One region of the Microbulbifer weihaiensis genome, then DNA from elsewhere that is predicted to be linked to it. Evidence: predicted binding sites of a transcription regulator. Region 1 holds the regulator's gene; each other region holds the start of a gene.
What was found. The regulator LexA, encoded in region 1, represses DNA repair genes until DNA is damaged. The targets are predictions, from matches to a motif close to ACTGTNTNTANANACAGT.

Region 1 (5,024 bases):
GCTTTGGATCCCTGCCCTCGTTTGCCAGCCCGGCCAGCGCCACGCTGTACAGGCTCTGTAGCAGGTCATCTACCTGTAACTCGCCATCCTGGCTCGCACGCCGGCTGAGTTCTCGGTCCAGATGCTCCGTAAAAGGTGTAAGAAAGCGCTCAAACACCGCCTGAATAAGTTCTTTTTTCGAACCAAAGTGATAGTTCACCGCTGCCAGGTTTACCCCGGCGGTGCTGGTGATCGTGCGTAACGACGTCTCGGTAAATCCGCGTTCGGCGAACAGCACCTCTGCGGCGTCCAGAATGCGACCGACTGTATCTGGCTGACTCATGCCAATTCAAACCATTAATTTAAACGCTTGTTTAACACACGAGACTAGCACAGTCGGCGGCAAATGGAACAACCTCGCATCAGGCAGCTACCCCATACCCCGCAATCCCGCGGCCTGCGCGCCATCCTGCGCCTGCCGCAAAGCGGATCCATTGAACTACCGGGCTGCCGACAACAACACTAGATTGCCTACGAGAGATCAAAAATTTCGCAACAGGAGGGCATGCGCATGGCCAGAATTGCCCCGGAAATCGGTAGCTGGTTCGAGAACTTTGATACCGGCGACCTTTTTGAGGTGGTCGCGGTGGACTATCAGGGTCACAGCATCGAAATACAGTATCTCGACGGCACCGTCGACGAAATCGAGTTTGACAGCTGGCCTCAACTGCCAGTGATAGGCGCTGCTCCTCCTGAGGACGCCAATGCCGGTTACGGGCGTTTAGCGGAGGAAATGCAGGATGCGGAAGACGGGGGTTACCGAAGCCCGGTGCTTTCGCCGGCACAGAATGCCGTTGACCGGCTGGAGGGGGATAGCTTTTCCGGCACTGATGAAGGTTACTGATCACAGCCAACTGGCAACGGATTGGAATGCGCTCACGCTCACCTCACCCTGACGTGCGCGCAACATTAGGCTGCATCAGGGCGTTTCATTGCGCTCTCGAATATATTCGATAATGATTTCCGCTGCTTCATCGACCGTATCAACCAGCCGAAAAAGATTGAGATCCGAGGCATCGATACACTGCCGTTCAAGTACCGTGTTCATCAGCCAGTCCACCAGGCCTGCCCAATAGCGCTTGCCCACCAGCACAATCGGAAACCGAAAGACTTTCTTTGTCTGCACGAGTGTCAGCGCTTCAAACAACTCGTCCATTGTGCCGTAACCACCGGGCAGCGCGATAAAGCCCACAGCGTGCTTTACGAACATGAATTTTCGGACGAAGAAATAGCGAAAGTGCAAACTGATATCTAGGTAGGCATTGGGATATTGCTCGAAGGGCAATTCGATATTCAGGCCAATGGAAGAGCCCGATTCCGGAAATGCACCTCGATTACACGCTTCCATCAAACCGGGGCCACCGCCGGTTATCACCGGAATACCCTCACTGGACAGCAGCTCGCCAAGACGCACGGCCTGTTGGTACTCGGGACTATCTTCCGGGAACCGTGCACTGCCAAAAACGGTGACTGCCCCCTTGAGGCTGATCAAGCGCTCAATGCCATCGACAAGTTCCGATTGAATACGCAGCACTCGCCACGCCTCCGGCATTTTTGCATCCAGCATATGCCTTCTCCTTATTCAAACAACGCGGTTTAATTTACCGAGCCGGTCCCGGGAAAATGCGCCGAAGGCACTTAGCACGCAGTGCTGTACACCCACGACATCTGAGCGGACACGGGATATTTTCCGGCGGTACTGGTTCCTGTCTTTTCGTTACCTCCATTCAATTCGCGCTGCATCAGGCAGCAAAAAGTTTTCAGCGACACCCCAAGTTTAGCAGCCCTTTTAGCGCCCACCGTGAAAGATTGCGCTACCCCTAAATCTGTATATAATCACAGCAACTGTATAAAAATACAGACAACAGGAATGCCCATGACAAATCTCACTGCTCGCCAGGCTCAGGTTCTGGATCTGATCAAGTCCTATCTGGATGAAACAGGCTACCCACCAACCCGGGCCGAAATCGCCCAGGAGCTGGGTTTTCGCTCACCCAATGCTGCGGAAGAACACCTGAAGGCCCTTGCAAGAAAAGGCGCAATCGAAATGGTGGCCGGAGCATCCCGGGGTATTCGAATCCCGGATCACCATACTGGGCTGCCAGTGGTTGGGCGCGTAGCCGCGGGCAATCCAATACTCGCGGAAGAGAACATCGAAGAGTACTGTGAGATACCTGCGGAATTCTTTCACCCGCCAGCAGACTACCTGCTGCGAGTGCACGGGATGAGCATGAAAGACGCGGGCATTCTGGACGGGGATTTACTCGCAGTGCAGCGCACTGACAACATCCGCAATGGTCAGATTGTTGTTGCCCGAATTGATGACGAGGTTACCGTGAAGCGCTTCCGCCGCCGCGGCAACCAGGCGACGGTTCAGCTGCTGCCTGAGAATGCGGAGTTTGATGTTATCCAGGTGGATATGCGCGACAAGAATTTTGCCATCGAAGGGCTGGCTGTTGGGGTTATCCGCCAACACGCGGACTGATCCGACCTACCCCACCTGGCAGTCATGCATAAAAAAACAGGGCCCGATGGGCCCTGTTTTTTTATGTGCGGCAGCAAGCTGCCGCCAATGGTCGCAGAATTCAGTGGATCGTGTGTTCGGTGAGATCCACGTCCTCTTCTTCAAAGGGCTCAGGCTCCAGCTCATTCAAATCCTGAACGGCTTCGATACCGGCCTCGAGCATCGCGCGGGCGATGGCGACCTTGTGCTCGCGCAGGAAGTGCAGGCTCTCCTCTGAGAAATGAATGCGTACCAGCGGGTCTTCCTTGTGGCCGGCACGGCGCAGCGCCACATCGCCATTGGACAACTCGATGATTTCAAAGGTCTCAGAGGACATTCACTTCTCCAGTTACAGCGGGATTTGCGCGCAGTGTAACACAGCTGCCCACGATTACCCCGCTACCACTCCTGCCCCTGGGCACGCTGGCGAGCAATCAGCTCGCTAAGCGAACGGCACCAAAAGGTTAATTTTTGAGCACCCAGGGTATCTACCCGCGGCTCATCCAGCTGCGCCAGAGGAATCAGGGAGGCCGCTGCAGCGCCACCGGCTTTACCGACATCTGCCAACGGGTTCTGGGCGGAAAGCCGCCAGAGCCCCTTCCACGCCCAAGCCATCCCATATAACCAGCTGTCCGGGTTTTCTTCCAACCCGACCAGTTCATCGATTTCCGCACTGGTTTTCTGCCGTGCCTCGGCCAACTTCTTCAGCGCTCGGGCACTTTCCGGCTCAGCGCCCAGCCCCAGCTGGTGGGCCTGCTCGCCGAGGAACGCCCGGTAGGCCCGCCACAGGTGAAGCAGAGCCCCTTCAAGCAGTGCCGTTTCCGCAAGGGGGGGCGCATCCGCACGCGCCCCACCGGATACCACTTCAAGCAACAGCTGGCCTTTCCGCAGCGCAGAAGCCACGCTGCCGGTATAGGGGTTACTCATCAACTTTTGCTACCGGTCGGACGCTTCTTTGCGGGTGCCTTTTTCGCTGCGGCCTTTTTCTTGGCCGCCGGCTTCTTCTTGGCCGGCGCCTCTACCTGCCACTTCCCGGCGGTGTAAAACGCCTTCCAGCCCGTTGCTTTGCCGTCTTCTTCAGACTGCACGTACTGCTCCTGGGTTTTGCGGCTAAAGCGCACCACCGTGTCCCGACCCTCGTCGTCTTCCACCGGCGCGGAGAACAGGAAGCTGTACTTGGGATCAATCTCGTCCTTGTGCGGCAGCAACTCCTTGACCAGCGGCGCGCGGGTTTCACGGTTCTTCGGGAACTGACTGGCGGCCAGGAACAGACCGGATGCGCCGTCTCGCAGAATATACGTGTCATCCACTTTTTCGCAGGCGAGCTCCGGCATCGGCACCGGATCCATCTTCGGTGGTGCAGGCTGCCCGTTCTTGAGAAGCTTGCGCGTATTCTTGCAGGCTTCGTTAGTGCAACCGAAGTACTTGCCAAAACGGCCGGACTTCAGCTGCATGTCACTTCCGCACTTGTCGCACTCAATCAACGGGCCATCGTATCCCTTGATTTTGAAGGTGCCCTTCTCTACCTCAAAACCGTTACAGTCCGGGTTGTTACCGCAGATGTGCAGCTTGCGGTGCTCGTCCAGCAGGTAGCTGTCCATCGCAGTGCCACACTTCTGGCAGCGACGCTTGTCACGCAGCTGGCGGGTTTCCGCTTCCTCGTCCTTATCCGCGTCGATCGCTTCCTCCCCGGACACCAGGTTCATGGTGTTGGTGCAGCGCTCCTTGGGCGGGAGGGCGTAACCGGAACAACCGAGGAAGACACCGGTAGAGCCGGTGCGAATCTGCATGTGGCGACCGCACTGGCTGCATTCAATATCGGTGTCTGTCGGCGCATTGCGGCGCATACCGCCCTCTGCGGCCTGCGCTGCTTCGAGACGCTTGGAGAAATCAGAGTAAAACTCGTTGAGCAAGTCCTTCCAGCCCTTGTCGCCTTCAGCGACCGCATCCAGGGCCTCTTCCAGATTGGCGGTAAAGCCGTAATCCATCAGGTCGGTAAAACTTTCGCTCAGACGATCCGTTACGATATCGCCCATTTTTTCCGCATAGAAACGGCGATTTTCCAGGCGAACATATCCGCGATCCTGAATCGTGGAAATAATCGAGGCATAGGTGGACGGGCGGCCGATACCGCGTTTCTCAAGCTCTTTCACCAGCGCCGCTTCGCTGAAGCGCGCAGGGGGCTTGGTAAAATGCTGCTTGGGATCCAGCTTGTTCAGCGCGAGCTTTTCGCCAACCTTGATATCCGGCAGCACCACGTCTTCGTCTTTTTTGGACTGCTGGGGTGCAACCTTGAGGAAACCATCAAAGCGAATAACACGCCCACGGGTGCGCAGTTCAAAATCACCCGCATTGACCACCACAGAGGTAGAAGTAAATTGGGCCGGGGTCATCTGACAGGCAACAAACTGCTGCCAGATCAGCGTATAGAGCCGCTCTGCATCCCGTTCCATGCCGCTCAGCATATTGGGCTTCATTCGCA
Region 2 (5,024 bases), on a different contig from region 1:
CTCCGATGGTTACCGAGATCGAGGCACCGGAAGGGGCTACGGTTGAACAGATGCATGCACTGTTTGCGGCCGGCTGCCCGATGAAGCGGCTGGCGAACCCGGAAGAAGTGGTGAGTGCGATGGTGATGCTCTGCTCGCCTGCGCTCAGTTATCTCACCGGACAGGCGCTGGCAATCGATGGTGGCGTTTCTGCGTTCTGAACAGCGGGATTAGCCGGGAAAGGCAATCAGCCCCATCGACGAGTGGAATACCGCCGATGGGGTGCCTCGGACAACCATCATTAACCCAGCGGATGGGCTCGAGTTCGAGGAGGTCAGGGCCTGCTGGGTAGAATCCGGCAGTGCTGCCTGGCTTTTGCGGCAAGGTCTGACGGCAGCGCAGCGTCCGTGTTCGCGCGTTGTTCCTGCCTCCACTGATGGCACAGGGAAACGTAATTGCCTGCTTCCAGCTCACTGCGCAGGTTGTACCACTGATCCGGTACTTCGAGGGCTGCCAGTAACTCGGGTTCAAAGCGTACCTGGGCCGCTGGAGAACTGCCTTGCTGACTGGATTGATCCGGGGTCAGTGCGCCCAGGTACTGGGCGGGATGCAGTAATACGATGGCAATGGCTATTGCGCTGAACCCGGACGCAGCCTTCGAAAGCATGCGGTTTTCCCGCTTCACGGGCTTGTATTTCCGGGCCTGTGCAAAAATTTTCTCATCCAGCTCACCTGGAGCGGAAATGCCGTTGACGGCGGATATGTATTCCTTTTCCCATGCCAAAGAGCATGCAACCCTGTTGTTGCTGTTCATCACGCTGGTACCTCGATTCCCTTGACCACACTGGCATTGGCGGCAGCACTGTCTGCGCTCAGCGTTTCGGCTGAGTCGGGCCGTGCGCTTTTCTCTCGCTCCACGGCAAGTTCCATTCTGCGGGTTCGCTGCGACTTCCAGGCGCGGCGGGGCTGGCCATTGATAAGCGTTTCCAGGGAATCCCGCGATTGCCGGTAGTAGGCGGTACACGCCTTCAGCGTCAGGTTTTCGATATCGGCAATCAGGCCCAGCGACAATCCGCACTCCACATGTAACAGGAAGATATTGCGCTGGATACGCGGCAGCTGTTGTACAGCTTGCAGTAGCGCAGCGCGGTCGGCATCGCCGCGGGCAAGCGCCTCGAATGCCGTGTTTTCACTGCTATCTGCGAGGTGTTCGTCAGTGCTGCTTTTGGCAAAAGCTCCGCCCTGAAGCATGCGATTGGCTTGAATGTACAACCAGTTACGTAGCAGCCGCCCGCCCAGCCTGGGGGGCTTTTCCAGCAAGTTGAACCACAGCTGCTCGAGCAGGGCGGCACAGTTTCTGCGGCTTACCTGAACACAGTAGCGATACAGGCGATCCTTGTGGCGCTGGTAGATAAGCTTGAACGCTTTGAATTCGCGTGTGCTGTGGTAGTGGGTAAGTAGAGCTTCGTCACTGAGACTGCACAACTTGTCCGCAAACATGGGATTTGCCTCCTTGGCTTTTGGCTCCCATTGTCCTGTTACTCGAATGCGCACTCGCGACCGGCCGATTGACGGCGCGCCGGAAGCGGATGTTTTCAGCCTTGGTTACTGCGGGGCTGCGAGCAATTTGTCCGTATTACATTATTTCGCTTCTTATTACTGCCGAGCGAAAACTACTCTCTGACTCAGTGTTTGCCGTGTTCGTTCTGGGATTTTGTGTTGTGTACTTCTTGTCTCTGGGGATCCGCGTGCGGTGTCTCTTCTGCGGTCAAGTCGCCCGAATGGATGGTCTGGCCTTTCACCTCTTTTTCATCCGGTTCGGATTTGCGGCTTTTTCTCCAGGATGCCAGAAACAGCGTGGCGAGGCCGAGCAGGACTTCATCCACAAAAGGCACCAGGTCAGGAATGACGAGATCGACCAAAAAAATCACGCTGATCCACTTGAACAACTGTGGGTGTTTCAGCTTGCGGGCGTAATTCAGGAACCAGCCGACAAATGCGCTGGGGATAACACGCTTCATATTTTTTGATCGAAAAGCACTTCGAGACCGTGTTGGGAGTATAGCCGGCGGCAAGGGAGGGGGTGGCAGGGCAATCGAGATCCGGTGATAAATCGCGCTTCGAGTGGCGCCATATTGCGCGCAGCTTGAAAACCCATTGGTCGAAATGTGAGCGAAACCGGGCGCGAAGCCCCGGGAGCTCAGGTGCGGGAGGCGAGTTTGCCCCTGAAAGGCAGCGGCAACTGCTCCGGTCCCAATTCGGCACGTAAATCCTTGAGTTTCACGCCTACGCCGAGCAGTCGAACCGGTTCGCTGCGCTTATCCCAACATTGCTGCAACAGCTGCTTGAACTCGCTGATACGTGCTGCGCGACTGCTTCTCTCCTGTGTGGTCAGGCTGAAGTCGGCGTACTTGACCTTGACCACGGCACCACTGATTTCGTAGCGGTCACCCAGATTCTCGATGCGTTCCCAGAGTCGACTGTAAAGTCCGGTCATTTCTTCCTGCCACTCTTCAAACTTGCACAGGTCGCTGCTGAATGTGTGCTCCACACTGACGCTCTTGCGCGAGCCATCACTGTTGACCGGGCGCTCGTCGATACCCCGGCACAGCTGGTAGAGGCGATTGCCAAACTTGCCATACATCTGAACCAGTTCAACCAGGGAATATCGCCGTAAATCACCGCAGTTGCGGATGCCCTTGCGGTGCATCTTCTCCGCAGTCACGCGGCCGACGCCGTGAATTTTTGCCACTGGCAGGCGTAACACAAATTCTTCCACAGCGGCTGGATGGATGACTGTCAGGCCGTCGGGCTTTTGCCAGTCGCTGGCGATCTTGGCCAGGAACTTGTTCGGCGCAACCCCGGCGGAAATCGTGATGCCCAGTGTTTCCGCCACTTTGCGGCGGATCTCGGTAGCGATCAGGGTGGCGCTGCCGTTGCAGTGGGGACTGTCAGTGACATCAAGGTAGGCTTCATCAAGAGATAAAGGTTCTATAAGGTCGGTAAACTCGAGAAATATATTGCGGATCTGCGTGCTGACCTCCCGATATTTTTTCATGTTGCCCGGCACAACAATCAAGTCGGGACAGAGCTTCAATGCCTGCGATGTTGGCATCGCCGAGCGCACGCCGAAACTGCGGGCTTCATAGTTGCAGGTGGAAATCACCCCCCGACGGTCACTGGAACCGCCCACGGCAATGGGCTTGCCCCGCAGGTTGGGGTCATCGCGCATTTCTACCGAGGCGTAGAAGCAGTCGCAGTCGCAGTGGATGATCTTTCGCATGCTGGGATTATATCCAGTATACGTGGATCTAGAAATCCCTGCGGTTCTGTCCCGGTGCGCTTCGGGATGGTCGGCGTGCAACGGGAGTTCGCGGTAACGAAAGGGCCGCAACAGGTTCGGCCGTGACCTGTTTGTGCATTTCTTTGCATCGGTTGTGCGCACCATCGATATGCGCGTAAGCAACATAAGCGCCAATCGTGCCTTGTGACTGCTGGCTACCACTACACTTTCCTGTAGGTAGCGCGTTTGCGGATGTATCAGGCCCACAGGCGTGGGCTGTGGTCGCAGGCGTGGTCTTGTAACAACGGTTGTGCTTTCACTAAAACCTGTTGGTTTTAGGGTTGTCGGGTATGCCCGCTGTGGCGGCGCGGTTATCGGCGATGGGGCCTTTTGCGTTTCAAGGGCCCGGGCCGATAGAAATCCATTGATCCGGTCCTACCTGGAAAGCGCGAGGAGTGGCAAAGTGAGCTGGATTCCCCTGGTTGAGAAGGCCCCGGATGAGCGGGTGCACGCAATTTTTGATGACATACGCACGCAGCTGGGGGAAATCCCGGATATCTTCCGCGCGTTTGCCAATGCTCCTGCGTTGTTGGAGCTGATCTGGGCCCAGTACAGTAACCTGATGTCGCTCGGCCATTTGTCGCCGCAGTTGAAGGAAGGTATTGCGTTGATGGTTTCTGCCGATAACCGCTGTGACTCAGGCATCGCCCACCACAGTGCGCATCTGGAGAAATACGGGGTTGATCCCAGGGAGGTGTTGCGGATCCGCACCAATCCGGATCATGCCCATTACAACCCCAGGGATCACGCATTACTGGAAGTAGCCCGGCACGCCATTCTGGCGCCGCACGATCACGGTGAGCGGCTGATCAAGCTGGCCCGCGAGCAGGGCGCAAGTGATGGGGAAATACTGGAAGCGTTGGCGGTGGCCGGAATGGTCAGTGGCTTAAACAAGGCGTCGGACTTGATGGGCCTGTAAAGGCATTCATTCAGATAGATAAAAAAATATAGCCAGATAAAAAAGGCCGCCTTCGGGCGGCCTTTTTTATAGTCCAAATCGTCAACGGGGCGGTTTGCGACGACCGAAGATCAGTGCGACTACGAAAAGTACCAGGAATACAAAGAACAGTATCTTGGCGATTTCCGTCGCTGTGGAAGCTACGCCACTGAAGCCAAAAAAGGCCGCAACCAGCGCAATGACCAGACAGATAATAGCCCAGCGCAACATGGCAATACTCCTGTTGTGGCAAGGGACTACCGGCGGTTAGCCGGCTCAAGACGGGCAACCTAAATAACTATCCAGGTTAGCCAATCGACCTCATTGATAACGAACCCTGAGGCCCATCACCACTTTTTCTGCGCAGGATTGTGAATGCCATTCCGCTTGCGTGCGGCAATGCCGCTCGAAGCCTGCTCCGCTAGGTAGTTTTTTCGACCACCGGGAGCAGCTCTGACAGGGCGACAAACTCATACCCTTTGGCTCGCAACTGATCGCTGATCAATGGCAGCGCATCCAGCATTTGCTGGCGCTCGCCATGCATGGGATGGAGCATCAGCACTGCACCGGGAAACGCGTTGTCGGCGACATAATTGGCCACTTCCTTGAGCTCTGAAGGCTTCTGGTTTGAAGGCTGGAACGTAAGTGAGTCCCGACTGCCCAGTTTGCGCAGGATGTTGGCGGCGCTTGCGAGCTGACGGCGAGCGCTGTCGGGCGCTAGTTCGATCTGGGGTGAACCAGTGAATATAGGCGGCGCCGGCAGGA
Region 3 (5,024 bases), 200 kb from region 1:
AAAAGACCTGCTTTTCACAATTGACAAAACCAACCAGTTAAAATGTTATGAATTCACCGGTGTTGGAGAAAGCATGGAGATAAAGGAGCCAGCAGGGAAAGTCATTTGCCATAATTTTCTCCCAAAAATTGAAAAAACACATTCTATTATTGTCACTGATGACGGCATGATTTTTGTCTTCCAGCAAGGAACCAACAACAGATTTGATGTGTTTTGGTATCAATACCTCAATGGTATATCGGTGCCTGGATGGCAGACTGGATCCGGCAGTGACGTGTACTATGTTGCGTCATTCCAAGCATTCTGCACTGGAGACCACAAGCTCTACTTCTACATGCCCGCGGCTTCAGAAACGGGATTCGTGGCTAGAAACCAATACCTTGGGTCATCCGGTGAACGCGATTGGGTTATTGATGGTGACCCCCAAAAAGTGAGTCAATTGCCTTGGGACGGCGTCATTTCCGGCTACCCCGCTGCCATTGTCGGCAGGCAGAATGGTGTATTTTTTCCGGTTGACGACAGTGGAAACGTTTATTGGTGCAAGGATAATGGCATGGGTGTCGAGTCGAGCGGCTATATCGCGGCACCCGGCTCACGCACCAGGATAAACGATGAGTTTGACTTGAAAGGCAGTAAATTTATTTTTTAAACCTCAAAACGCCGGAAAGTCAGGCCGTTTTTGCGGCCTGACTTTATAGGTAGCTTGTAGATACCAAGGTGGATTCGGGCTCAGGCCAGGTCAGCGGAACCTATCGAACTGACGCCGGATCTGGGATCTATCGCCGCATCGAGTAAAGCCTGTGCAATATTCGTGGCGGGATTGATTCGCCATTGCCGCGGCAATAGCGGCCCGGCGATATTGAGAAGGACGGTCGCCAGGCGTTCGCCGAGGCGAATCTCATCGCGCTGCCCGCCAATCAGCCCCGGGCGCACAAACGTCAGCGATTCAAACGCAATACCCTGCAGATCCCGTTCCAGCGCGCCCTTGGTGCGGTTGTAGAAAAAGCGGGAATCGGGATCGGCACCCAGGGCCGAATTCAGCACATAGGTTCGGGCGCCGTGCGCGTGGGCCAATCGCGCGACCGCCAGCGGGTAATCGTGATCCACCCGGGCAAAGGCCTCCCGCGAGCCCGCGATGCGCATGGTGGTACCCAGGGCACAGACCACTGCATCCACCTGCCACCACCCGGCATCCGCCGGCAACTCTTCAAAGTCCACGTGTGGCGCAACAAGTTTCGGATGCGCGGCAAGTGGCCGCCGCACGGGCGCGATCACCTGGTCCACTGCATCGTGCGCCAGTGCAAGATCCATTACATGTCGACCCACCAGACCAGTCGCACCCACAATCATCAGTTTCATATTTCTACATCAGCCATTAAGTCATCACGCGGAATTCGCAAGGAATATCACACCCCCAAAGACCGCGACACCGGCAAAAATGGGCCAGCCGAGGGAGCCTGTGCGCCGGCCCACAAGCAGGGTTACCAGTACCCCAAGCGCAGTGGCTGCCCATGAGGCAACGCCGGCTTTGGCAGGCACCAGCGATACCCCGAGCATCGCTGCAATCATAAGCGGCCCAAGTACACCCAGCCAGATGGGCATGGCGTCCATGGTATTTTTCGCTTTGCGCCTTACCAGGTGGCGCTGCATCCACACCATTGGCAGTGAGCGCATCAGGAAAGTCCCGGTGGCGGTCACGATCAAGGCTGCCCAGATTCCGCTGTCCATTACTTGTTGCCCCGCTACCTCAGTGCATTCATACCGAAAAAAACAATTGCCCCTGCAATTGCCGCCACCGGAATCGCCGCGTTGCTCATGCCATTCAGGGTAAACAGCAGCGCAACAACCACCGTACTGCCCAGCGCTACTGACCACACCCAGGACGTAAACCGCGGAGCCAATAGCACAAGGAAGAGCGCCGGCAATGCAAACGGCATCACTTCGCCGAGCAATGGCCACTGTTGCGTCAGTTCCTTACCGGCCACGGCGCTAATGGCTGTCCCGCCTATCCAGCTGAACCAGGCCAGCAGGCTGCCACCAAAAAACCAGCCCAGGCGTTGCTCTTCGGGCAATTGTGGAAGGCGGGTATGTGCGAGGGCGAAGATCTGGTCGGTGAGCCCGTGCATCAGCCAGGGCCACCAACGGCTGGTGGTGAGCCAGGGAACCAGGTTGGGGCCGTAGACCACATGGCGCGCGTTGATCAGTAGCGTCATCAACACCACAAACCACAGGGGTGCTCCCGCCGCGACCATGGCCACAAACAGAAACTGGGATGCGCCGGCGTAGATGAGTACGGAGATAGCCACCGCCTCCCAGCTGCTGAAGCCGGACTGAACGGCGATCAACCCGAACGAAATGGCAACGGGAATATAACCCCCGAGCAAAGGGATGGACTCGCGCATCCCCAGTAGCCACGCGCGATTTTCCCGTGCACTGGCCTGCATGCTCACGAGGGATCTCCTTTTGGGGCATAAACGATCATGACCAGCAACGTGGCCCAGGTGTCGCCGGAGCGATACCTGGGGGGGAGCTCGGCCGGGAATGTATAGGGCGAGGATCCGGGTATCGCCCCAGGCGATTGTCGCAGCCGCGGCCACTCAGCCGCAACTGTACCCGTCATCACATCGTGCAGGGCGAAGGCACATCGCGGCCCAGGCGTCCGATCGCTACACCAAAGCTGACCGACTCAGGCGAGACATTGGGCTCGTTGGCGGCGCGCTCCTGGATATTGCGAATCGTGTAACGCGCCATCCCGGATTGACCTGCTCCGATACCGAAGCCCAGTCACGGCATGAACAGTCTGGATGGATGGTCGCACAAGCGTTTGTCCAACCCCCGCAACTGCTGTATAACCATACAGTCAAATATGCACCATCCCCACACGATTCAGTACCGCTATGCCCTCGCCCACCCCCGTCGAACTGGCCCCCGACTATTACCTGAGCAATTTCCGCGCACTGCTGGATTTTGTGATATCCCGTTACGACGCGTTGCTGTCGGCAGAAGAGCGGGCATTTTTTGCGGATTTTCAGGCATTGGCGACCGACAGCCAGCGGCTGTACGTAAGACTGCTGTCGCGCAAAGGGGTGCCGTCGTCGGCGGGCGCCCTGTTCCGGCAAACCAAACTCGCTTACTCAGAAATTGACGACCTGCCCCGGGCCGTGGAACAGCTGGTGACAAGCGGGCTGTTGCTGCGCAATCCCGCACTCCCGCTGGCGGAAATCCTGCCGCTGTTCACCAAAGCGGAACTGCTGCCGCGAAGCCTGTCACCCTTGCCGAATGCCATCAAGCGCCCGGAATTGGAACAGGCCCTGCTGGAGCAGCCGCTGGATCCCGCCAACGTCAGTGCAGGCGAACCAATTCTGGCGGTACAGGCCGCGGAGCATTTTGAAACCTTCAAGTTGTGTTTCTTTGGCAACCTCAATCAGGATCTCACCGATTGGGTGCTGCGGGACCTCGGTCTGTACCAGTACGAACGCTACCCCCTCGACCGCCACAACCTGCCATTCCAGAGTCGCGCGCAGATCGAACAGCACCTGCAGTATTACGACTGCCTGATGCTGGCAGACGAGGCCCTCGCAAACGGCAGTGAAGCCATCCTCGCACTGGCCGCACAACTACCGGCAGCCCATGGCGAAGACGCTACCCTGCACAGGCGCGTTGATCGCCTGCGCCTGACACTGGCGCGACAACTGGAACGGTGCGACGCGCTGGATGCCGCAGATCAACTCTACCAGGCGTGCACGCGACCACCGGCGCGAGAGCGCCGCGCACGCATTGCCGTCAAGCGCGGCGATATCGATGGCGGGCTTTCACTGTGCCGCGAGATTCTCGCCGCACCACTGAATGAGGCTGAGACTGTGTTTGCGGAAAGCTTCGGCCACCGCACCGCCAAGCGCGCAAAGCACGCAAAAGACTGGGCCGCACCGGACCGCTACCAGCCTCCCACAGAGACCGTCGCCCTACCCCCTGCGGATGGGCGCGTGGAATTGATCGCCGCGGCCTGGCTGGAGAGCGAACACGACAGCGAATGCTTCTACGTGGAAAACACCCTGTTCAATGGCGTGCTGGGGCTGTACATATGGGATCTGCTGTTTGCCCCCGTACCCGGAGCCTTCTTCAATCCATTTCAGGTCGCGCCCAGTGATTTCCGTACGCCCGACTTTTACCCATCGCGCCGCGAGGCATTGGATCAGCGCCTGGCAGAGCTCACCGGGCAAACGCTGGCGGCGCGGGTCTGGCAACACTTCGACTCGAAACAGGGCATCGCCAACCCACTGGTGGCTTGGGAGGCCCTGTCGGCCGCCCTGCTGACCCGAGCACTGGAACACATTCCCGCGCACCACTGGCGTGAACTGTTCCGGCGCCTGCTGGCGGATATCAGTCACCACCGCAATGGCCTGCCGGACCTGATTCACTTTCCGGCTGACGGCGGCTACGAACTGGTTGAAGTCAAAGGCCCCGGCGACCGACTGCAGCAGAACCAGCAGCGCTGGCTCGGTTTTTTCGCCCGCCACGGGATACCGCATCGGGTATTGCACGTCGAATGGCGACAGGGATGACTGAGACTGAGATGGCCACTGCTGAAACTTTGCGCCTGTCTGTGGGTGAACTGGTGGCGTTCGCCTGTCGCACGGGGGATCTGCTTGCGGACGCCCCGGCGGGGCCAACCGCCCAGGAAGGTATTCGCGCGCACCAGAAACTGCAAAAGCGCCGCCCGCCCGGGAGTGAAGCGGAATACCGTCTGCAAGTTGAATTCCTGTTTGCGGGGCAGCCGGTTCAGCTGTGCGGCCGCGTGGATATCCTGCACCAGCCGGCGATGCTCGAGGAAATCAAGACCACCTATTGCCCACCGCAGAAATTGCCCGAAGCCGTGCGCAAGCTGCACTGGGCACAGCTGAAAATCTACGGTTTTTGCTATCTCCTCGAGCAGCAGGCCCACGGCGATACCGGGGACACAGGCCCACTGACACTGCAGATGCTGTGGTACAACCTGAAAGACAAAAAGTCCTACCCGGAACAAC
Region 4 (5,024 bases), on a different contig from region 1:
GAGCTACCGCAAATACTGCCGCCCACAGGGATCCGGCACTGGATTGTTGTTGAATTCTCGCTCTCATTTCGTTTTCTCACTGTTGCAGCAAACTAACGCCAAATCGTACCTTTGTTGGGCGAAACAATGAATAATACGCCTCGTCCGCAGGTTTCGCGCATCGGCAACTTGCCATCCCTCTGGAGCCGCAGCCCCTGGCTGCCGCGCCGGCAGGCAAGTTACCCGCTTACCCTGATGGACGAGGCCATACGCGGATTTGGATGCAATACCCGGTAAATTTTTACGACAGGACGCCAGATGGACGACTTTAGCAAAATCTCGGCCACCACAGTGCTCTCTTTCTGGTTTGGCGGCGCGGCCCTGGACCAAACGCCCCCGACAGCATTACGCAAGCGCTGGTTCAGTGGTGACAAGGCTTTCGATGAGGAGATCCGTCGCCAGTTCGGGCACGTCGTAGAAGTGGCGCTTTCAAGGGGAATGCCCGACTGGGGAGACACCCTGCAGGCTCAACTGGCACTGGTTCTGCTCTGTGACCAATTTACCCGTAACATCTACCGCGGCAGTGCCCTGGCATTTGCCGGTGACCCGCGGGCATTGGCCACCAGCCAGGCAATCGTCGGCCACAGTGATCTCTCCGCACTGGGTCTGCACCAGCGTGCGTTCTTCGGCATGCCACTGGAACATTCTGAATCGCCGGAGGTTCAGGCGCAGTCGGTAGCCTACTTCCAGCGCCTGATGGAGGACTATGAAGGCACGCCCGAGAGTCAGCTGGCGAGGAGCTACTTTCAATTCGCGGTGAAACACCGCGATGTCATCAATGCATTTGGGCGCTTTCCCCACCGCAATACGGCACTGGGAAGGACTAGCACAGCGGATGAACAACGCTGGCTCAGCGCCGGGGGAGGTTTCTGATGGATTTCATTGCCTGGATATCGCTGGCCGGCATCTGTGCTCTGGGCGCCATGTCGCCGGGCCCCAGCCTGCTCATCGTACTACGCAACGCCGCTGCCAGCCCGGCGCACGGCTATGCCTGCGCTATTGCCCATGGTCTGGGTATCGGCCTCTACGCGCTGCTCACGGCGCTGGGGCTCGCCTTACTGGTAACCGAAACACCCGCACTCTTCAAAGGACTGCAGTGGGCCGGGGCGCTGTTACTGGTCTACATTGGCTGGCAGGCACTCTCTGCCCCCGCCACCGGCCCCTCCAGCGCGCCCCCGCCTGCACAGCAGACGCTGTCGGGCGCCATCGCGCAGGGTTTCTCCATAGCGCTTTTCAACCCCAAGGTGGCACTGTTCTTTGGTGCCCTTTTCAGCCAATTCGTAAACGAAGGTCAATTGATTTCAGTGAAAATCGCCATGGCTGCACTGGCAGCCGGCATTGACACTTTCTGGTACCTGCTGGTAACACTCGCGGTGACGAGCGGGCGCAAGCGTGGCCTGAGCCTGGGCCAATGGGGCAATCGATTGCAGAAACTGTTTGGGGTGATATTGCTTGCCCTGGCAGCGCGACTCGTATGGAGCCTGTTCTAGGACAAAAAAATGGCCCGCGATGCGGGCCATTGATCTACTGCGGGGTTGGGGCCGCCTCAATCCTGGGGGGATAAGATTCGACGGCCTCGCACTCATTATGTACCGACGCCCGGCATTTTTCCCGACACTCCAACGCACCAGTGACTCCGCCCGTCTCACACCCCACCCCGTCCAAACCCCATATTGACACTGAATATTTATACAGGTACCGTACAGGCATCCAACCCAATAACAAGTCAGTCATCACGCACGACAACAGGAGGCAGTTATGGCGGTAGTAGCAGTTTGGAAATGCGATAGAGACGGAGCCATGTTCGATAACAAAAAAGACGCCGAAGAACACGACAAGATGCTGGAACTGGCCGCCAACATTACCGCACTGATCGAGCGGCATGTTGAAGGCGTTTCCGAAGAAGCGAGCGAAGAAATCGGCCTGATGCTGGCCAAACGCCGCGAAGTGCTGGCAAGAGCCTGTAAAGGCAAGCCGGAAGATTTACTCAGCGCTGACGATGAAGAACAAAAACAGAACGTCACCCCGCTGGCCGCGAACCAGTAATTCCCGGAATTGAATTTCCATCCCTGTACTATGCCCGGCCAAGCCGGGCTTTTTTATTTCTGCCCAATAAACCCGGGGATCAGAAAATCGACACGATATCGATCACCGCGAGAGCCAGGATCACCAGCCAGGTCAGTGCCGTCCCGGTGAATCGGCCGAAATGATAACCACCCTTGCCGGCGATAAATCCGACGGCGTGTAGCGCCCGCGCCAACAGCAGAGCGCCACCAAGGCAATGCAGCCACACGGCCGAAAGCCCGTTGATTTCTGCAATCAGCATGAGAATCAGCGCGAGGGGTACATATTCCACGGCATTGGCATGGGCTCGCACCACGACTTCCCCAAAGTGGTGACCACCGGTACCGACGCCTACTTTGTTACTGCGACGGAATGCGACGACCCGATAGGCCAGCGCCAGAATAAGCAATGCACTGAGCCCGGCGTACAGGGCGGTAATTTTTACACTCAACATCTTTTTTCTCCAAATTGAAAAATGGTTCGGGCGGTTTTCGGTAAAACTGTCAATGCACACCGGAAACGGCCAGAACCTCACTATTTATCATTTTGATCAGTTTTTATACGCATGTCCGTAACCGGACTCAGGTTTCAGGTAACGATCCCGCAAACGTGTGGATCGGGTCACCAGTGACCTCGGCTTGCCGTCAATCAGAACCACTTCGGCATAGCTGGTAACCTCGAGCGGATCCCCACTCCAAACCACCAGATCCGCCACGCCTCCAGGGGCAATAACACCACCCTCCAGACCAAAGATCTTGGCCACATTGGCAGATACCGCCTTGACCCCTTCTTCGTACGGCAGTCCGAAAGCAACCGCATTACCCGCAGCCTGACGGGACAGGTAACTATTGTGGGAGCCACCGTAGCCCGGGCCGCTGATCGCCACCAGAACACCAGCCTTGTGCAACAGCGCCGCATTCTCCATACGCGCCCCGAGGCGTTCGAATGCGTCCGGACTATTGCTCAGCGCATCGATCACAACCGGGACGCCCGCAGCCGCCAGCTTGTCCGCGACCATCCAACCCTCTGCTGCACCTTCTATAACCAGCTTCAGATTAAACTCGTTCGCGAGCGCCAGTGCCTGCAGGATATCGCTGGCACGGTTTACACCGATTACAACAGCCTGCTGACCACTGAGCACCGGCTGCAGAGCTTCCAGATCGGCCACGGGGTACGACAATTCACGCCACTCACCACGCTGGATGGCCCCCCGGTTGTCGGCATACTCTCGAGCTTCCGCCAGCGCATTCCTGACCTGCGCGAATGCATTGGCACGACTGCCACCGGCCAGTGATCCTCCGTATTCTCCCAGGTAGATTTTCTGTATCAGGCCGGTATTGGTCACGCTATCGAAATCACCGGTCAATTTGATGGCAAATCCCTGGCCCGCGAAGATTTTTTCTTCACTGCCCGGAGTCACAACGGCACGCGTCAGCCCTCCAGCACGATTGAACGGGATCAATGTCGAATGCGGATTGAACGCCGGAGCTGGATCAAAGGCAGCGCCAACCAGCTGACCGGCAATCGCGTTGTCATTGGTGGAGGCCGCTGCGCCGATTTCAGTCAGGCCCAGCTCGCTGGTGGGCGCGATAAATCCCGGGGCAACCACCTTTCCCACCGCATCGATGACCTTGTCGACATCAACACGGCCAAGGTCTGCCGCGACTTTTTCGATGCGGCCATCGCGAATCAGGATATCCGCCTGTTCCAGGGTGCCCGCATCGCTCAGCGAAATGACTTTCCCCCCCTTGATCAACAGCGACTCCGCCGCCGCGAAGGGCCCACACGCGATTAACGCACAGGCTGCCAGCCCCTTTAGCATACGAAGGGCAAGCGGCTTCGATGATGTTTGGTTTGTTCTAGTGTTCACAGTCGCACTCCCTCCGCATCCAGGATACCAAGCTCAAAATCACTGTGAGGCTGGCGGGATTTGTCATCGCGGTCGTACATCAATACCCCATCGATAAAGACCTTTTCCGCCTTGGAATAGACACTGAACGGGTTGCCGGACCAGATCACCACATCCCCCATCTTGCCCTTCTCCAGACTGCCGGTGACCTTATCGATACCAAGCGCACGGGCCGGGTTCATGGTCATCCAGGCCACAGCATCTTTAGGCTGGATATCAAAACCGGCTCTTTGACCGGCCACCATGGCCTTGGCGGTTTCCTCATTAAGATGCTGGATGCCCACTTCCGAGTCCGAATGGATCATCGCACAGGCTTTCGCCTGATCCACAATCGCGATATTGGCCTCGGTCATATCAAACGCCTCGTGCTTGAAGCCCCACCAGTCTGCCCACATAGCTGCGCATACATTGTTCCTGGCAAGCAGGTCAGCCACTTTGTAGGCTTCTACCGCGTGATGGAAAGTGGAAATCTGGAAGCCAAACTCATTGGCAATATCCATCATGATGGCCATTTCCTCACCGCGATAACAGTGGTTGTGCACCAGGATATCGCCGTTCAGCACGCCGGCGAGCGTCTCCAATTGAAGATCCCGATCCGGCTCATCGCCACCATTTTCCTTGAAGTCTTCCCATTTCTTTTTATAAGCACTGGCCTCGATCCACGCCTGGCGGTAGCCCGCTACGTTACCCATCCGCGTCGATGGCAACGTACCTTTCCCACCGTAAACCCGCTTGGGGTTTTCACCGCACGCCATCTTCAGCCCGTAGGGGGCGCCAGGGAATTTCATATCCTGTACGCTGCGGCCGGGTACATTCTTCAGTGTTACGCCGCGACCACCAAACAGGTTGGCCGAACCAGGCAGGATTTGCAGAGTGGTGACACCACCGGCCAACGCAAGGGGAAACTGAGGGTCCTGCGTCCAGACAGAGTGCTCGGCCCAGACTTGGGCTGTATTGGGCGCCGTCATTTCATTACCGTCCTGAGAGGACTCAATAGCCGGCGCCGGGTAGT

Region 2: the regulator LexA is predicted to act here: its motif matches at 3,263-3,280, upstream of dinB (DNA polymerase IV).
Region 3: the regulator LexA is predicted to act here: its motif matches at 2,844-2,861, upstream of ACNKU7_RS09365 (VRR-NUC domain-containing protein).
Region 4: the regulator LexA is predicted to act here: its motif matches at 1,718-1,735, upstream of ACNKU7_RS15075 (YebG family protein).

The regions. Positions count from the first base shown of each region.
Region 1 is NZ_JBLWFL010000006.1:81,495-86,518, reverse strand. Features, by position in the region: gene ACNKU7_RS08580 (TetR/AcrR family transcriptional regulator) at 1-322, opposite strand, end outside; gene ACNKU7_RS08575 (DUF6763 family protein) at 551-883, shown strand; gene ACNKU7_RS08570 (LOG family protein) at 959-1,606, opposite strand; gene lexA (transcriptional repressor LexA) at 1,916-2,524, shown strand; gene ACNKU7_RS08560 (hypothetical protein) at 2,625-2,879, opposite strand; gene ACNKU7_RS08555 (DUF6586 family protein) at 2,942-3,469, opposite strand; gene topA (type I DNA topoisomerase) at 3,469-5,024, opposite strand, start outside.
Region 2 is NZ_JBLWFL010000005.1:44,166-49,189, reverse strand. Features, by position in the region: gene ACNKU7_RS06575 (SDR family NAD(P)-dependent oxidoreductase) at 1-200, shown strand, start outside; gene ACNKU7_RS06570 (hypothetical protein) at 314-793, opposite strand; gene ACNKU7_RS06565 (RNA polymerase sigma factor) at 793-1,479, opposite strand; gene ACNKU7_RS06560 (DUF6116 family protein) at 1,665-2,000, opposite strand; gene dinB (DNA polymerase IV) at 2,180-3,262, opposite strand; gene ACNKU7_RS06550 (carboxymuconolactone decarboxylase family protein) at 3,726-4,241, shown strand; gene ACNKU7_RS06545 (DUF1328 domain-containing protein) at 4,323-4,490, opposite strand; gene ACNKU7_RS06540 (polysaccharide deacetylase family protein) at 4,681-5,024, opposite strand, start outside.
Region 3 is NZ_JBLWFL010000006.1:278,315-283,338, reverse strand. Features, by position in the region: gene ACNKU7_RS09390 (MAC/perforin domain-containing protein) at 1-649, shown strand, start outside; gene ACNKU7_RS09385 (NAD(P)H-binding protein) at 730-1,359, opposite strand; gene ACNKU7_RS09380 (AzlD domain-containing protein) at 1,384-1,728, opposite strand; gene ACNKU7_RS09375 (AzlC family ABC transporter permease) at 1,743-2,444, opposite strand; gene ACNKU7_RS09370 (hypothetical protein) at 2,620-2,751, opposite strand; gene ACNKU7_RS09365 (VRR-NUC domain-containing protein) at 2,898-4,562, shown strand; gene ACNKU7_RS09360 (ATP-dependent DNA helicase) at 4,559-5,024, shown strand, end outside.
Region 4 is NZ_JBLWFL010000014.1:118,828-123,851, forward strand. Features, by position in the region: gene ACNKU7_RS15055 (DUF6249 domain-containing protein) at 1-67, opposite strand, end outside; gene ACNKU7_RS15060 (hypothetical protein) at 127-276, shown strand; gene ACNKU7_RS15065 (DUF924 family protein) at 298-912, shown strand; gene ACNKU7_RS15070 (LysE family translocator) at 912-1,529, shown strand; gene ACNKU7_RS15075 (YebG family protein) at 1,798-2,085, shown strand; gene ACNKU7_RS15080 (MAPEG family protein) at 2,165-2,557, opposite strand; gene ACNKU7_RS15085 (amidohydrolase family protein) at 2,654-3,973, opposite strand; gene ACNKU7_RS15090 (amidohydrolase) at 3,970-5,024, opposite strand, start outside.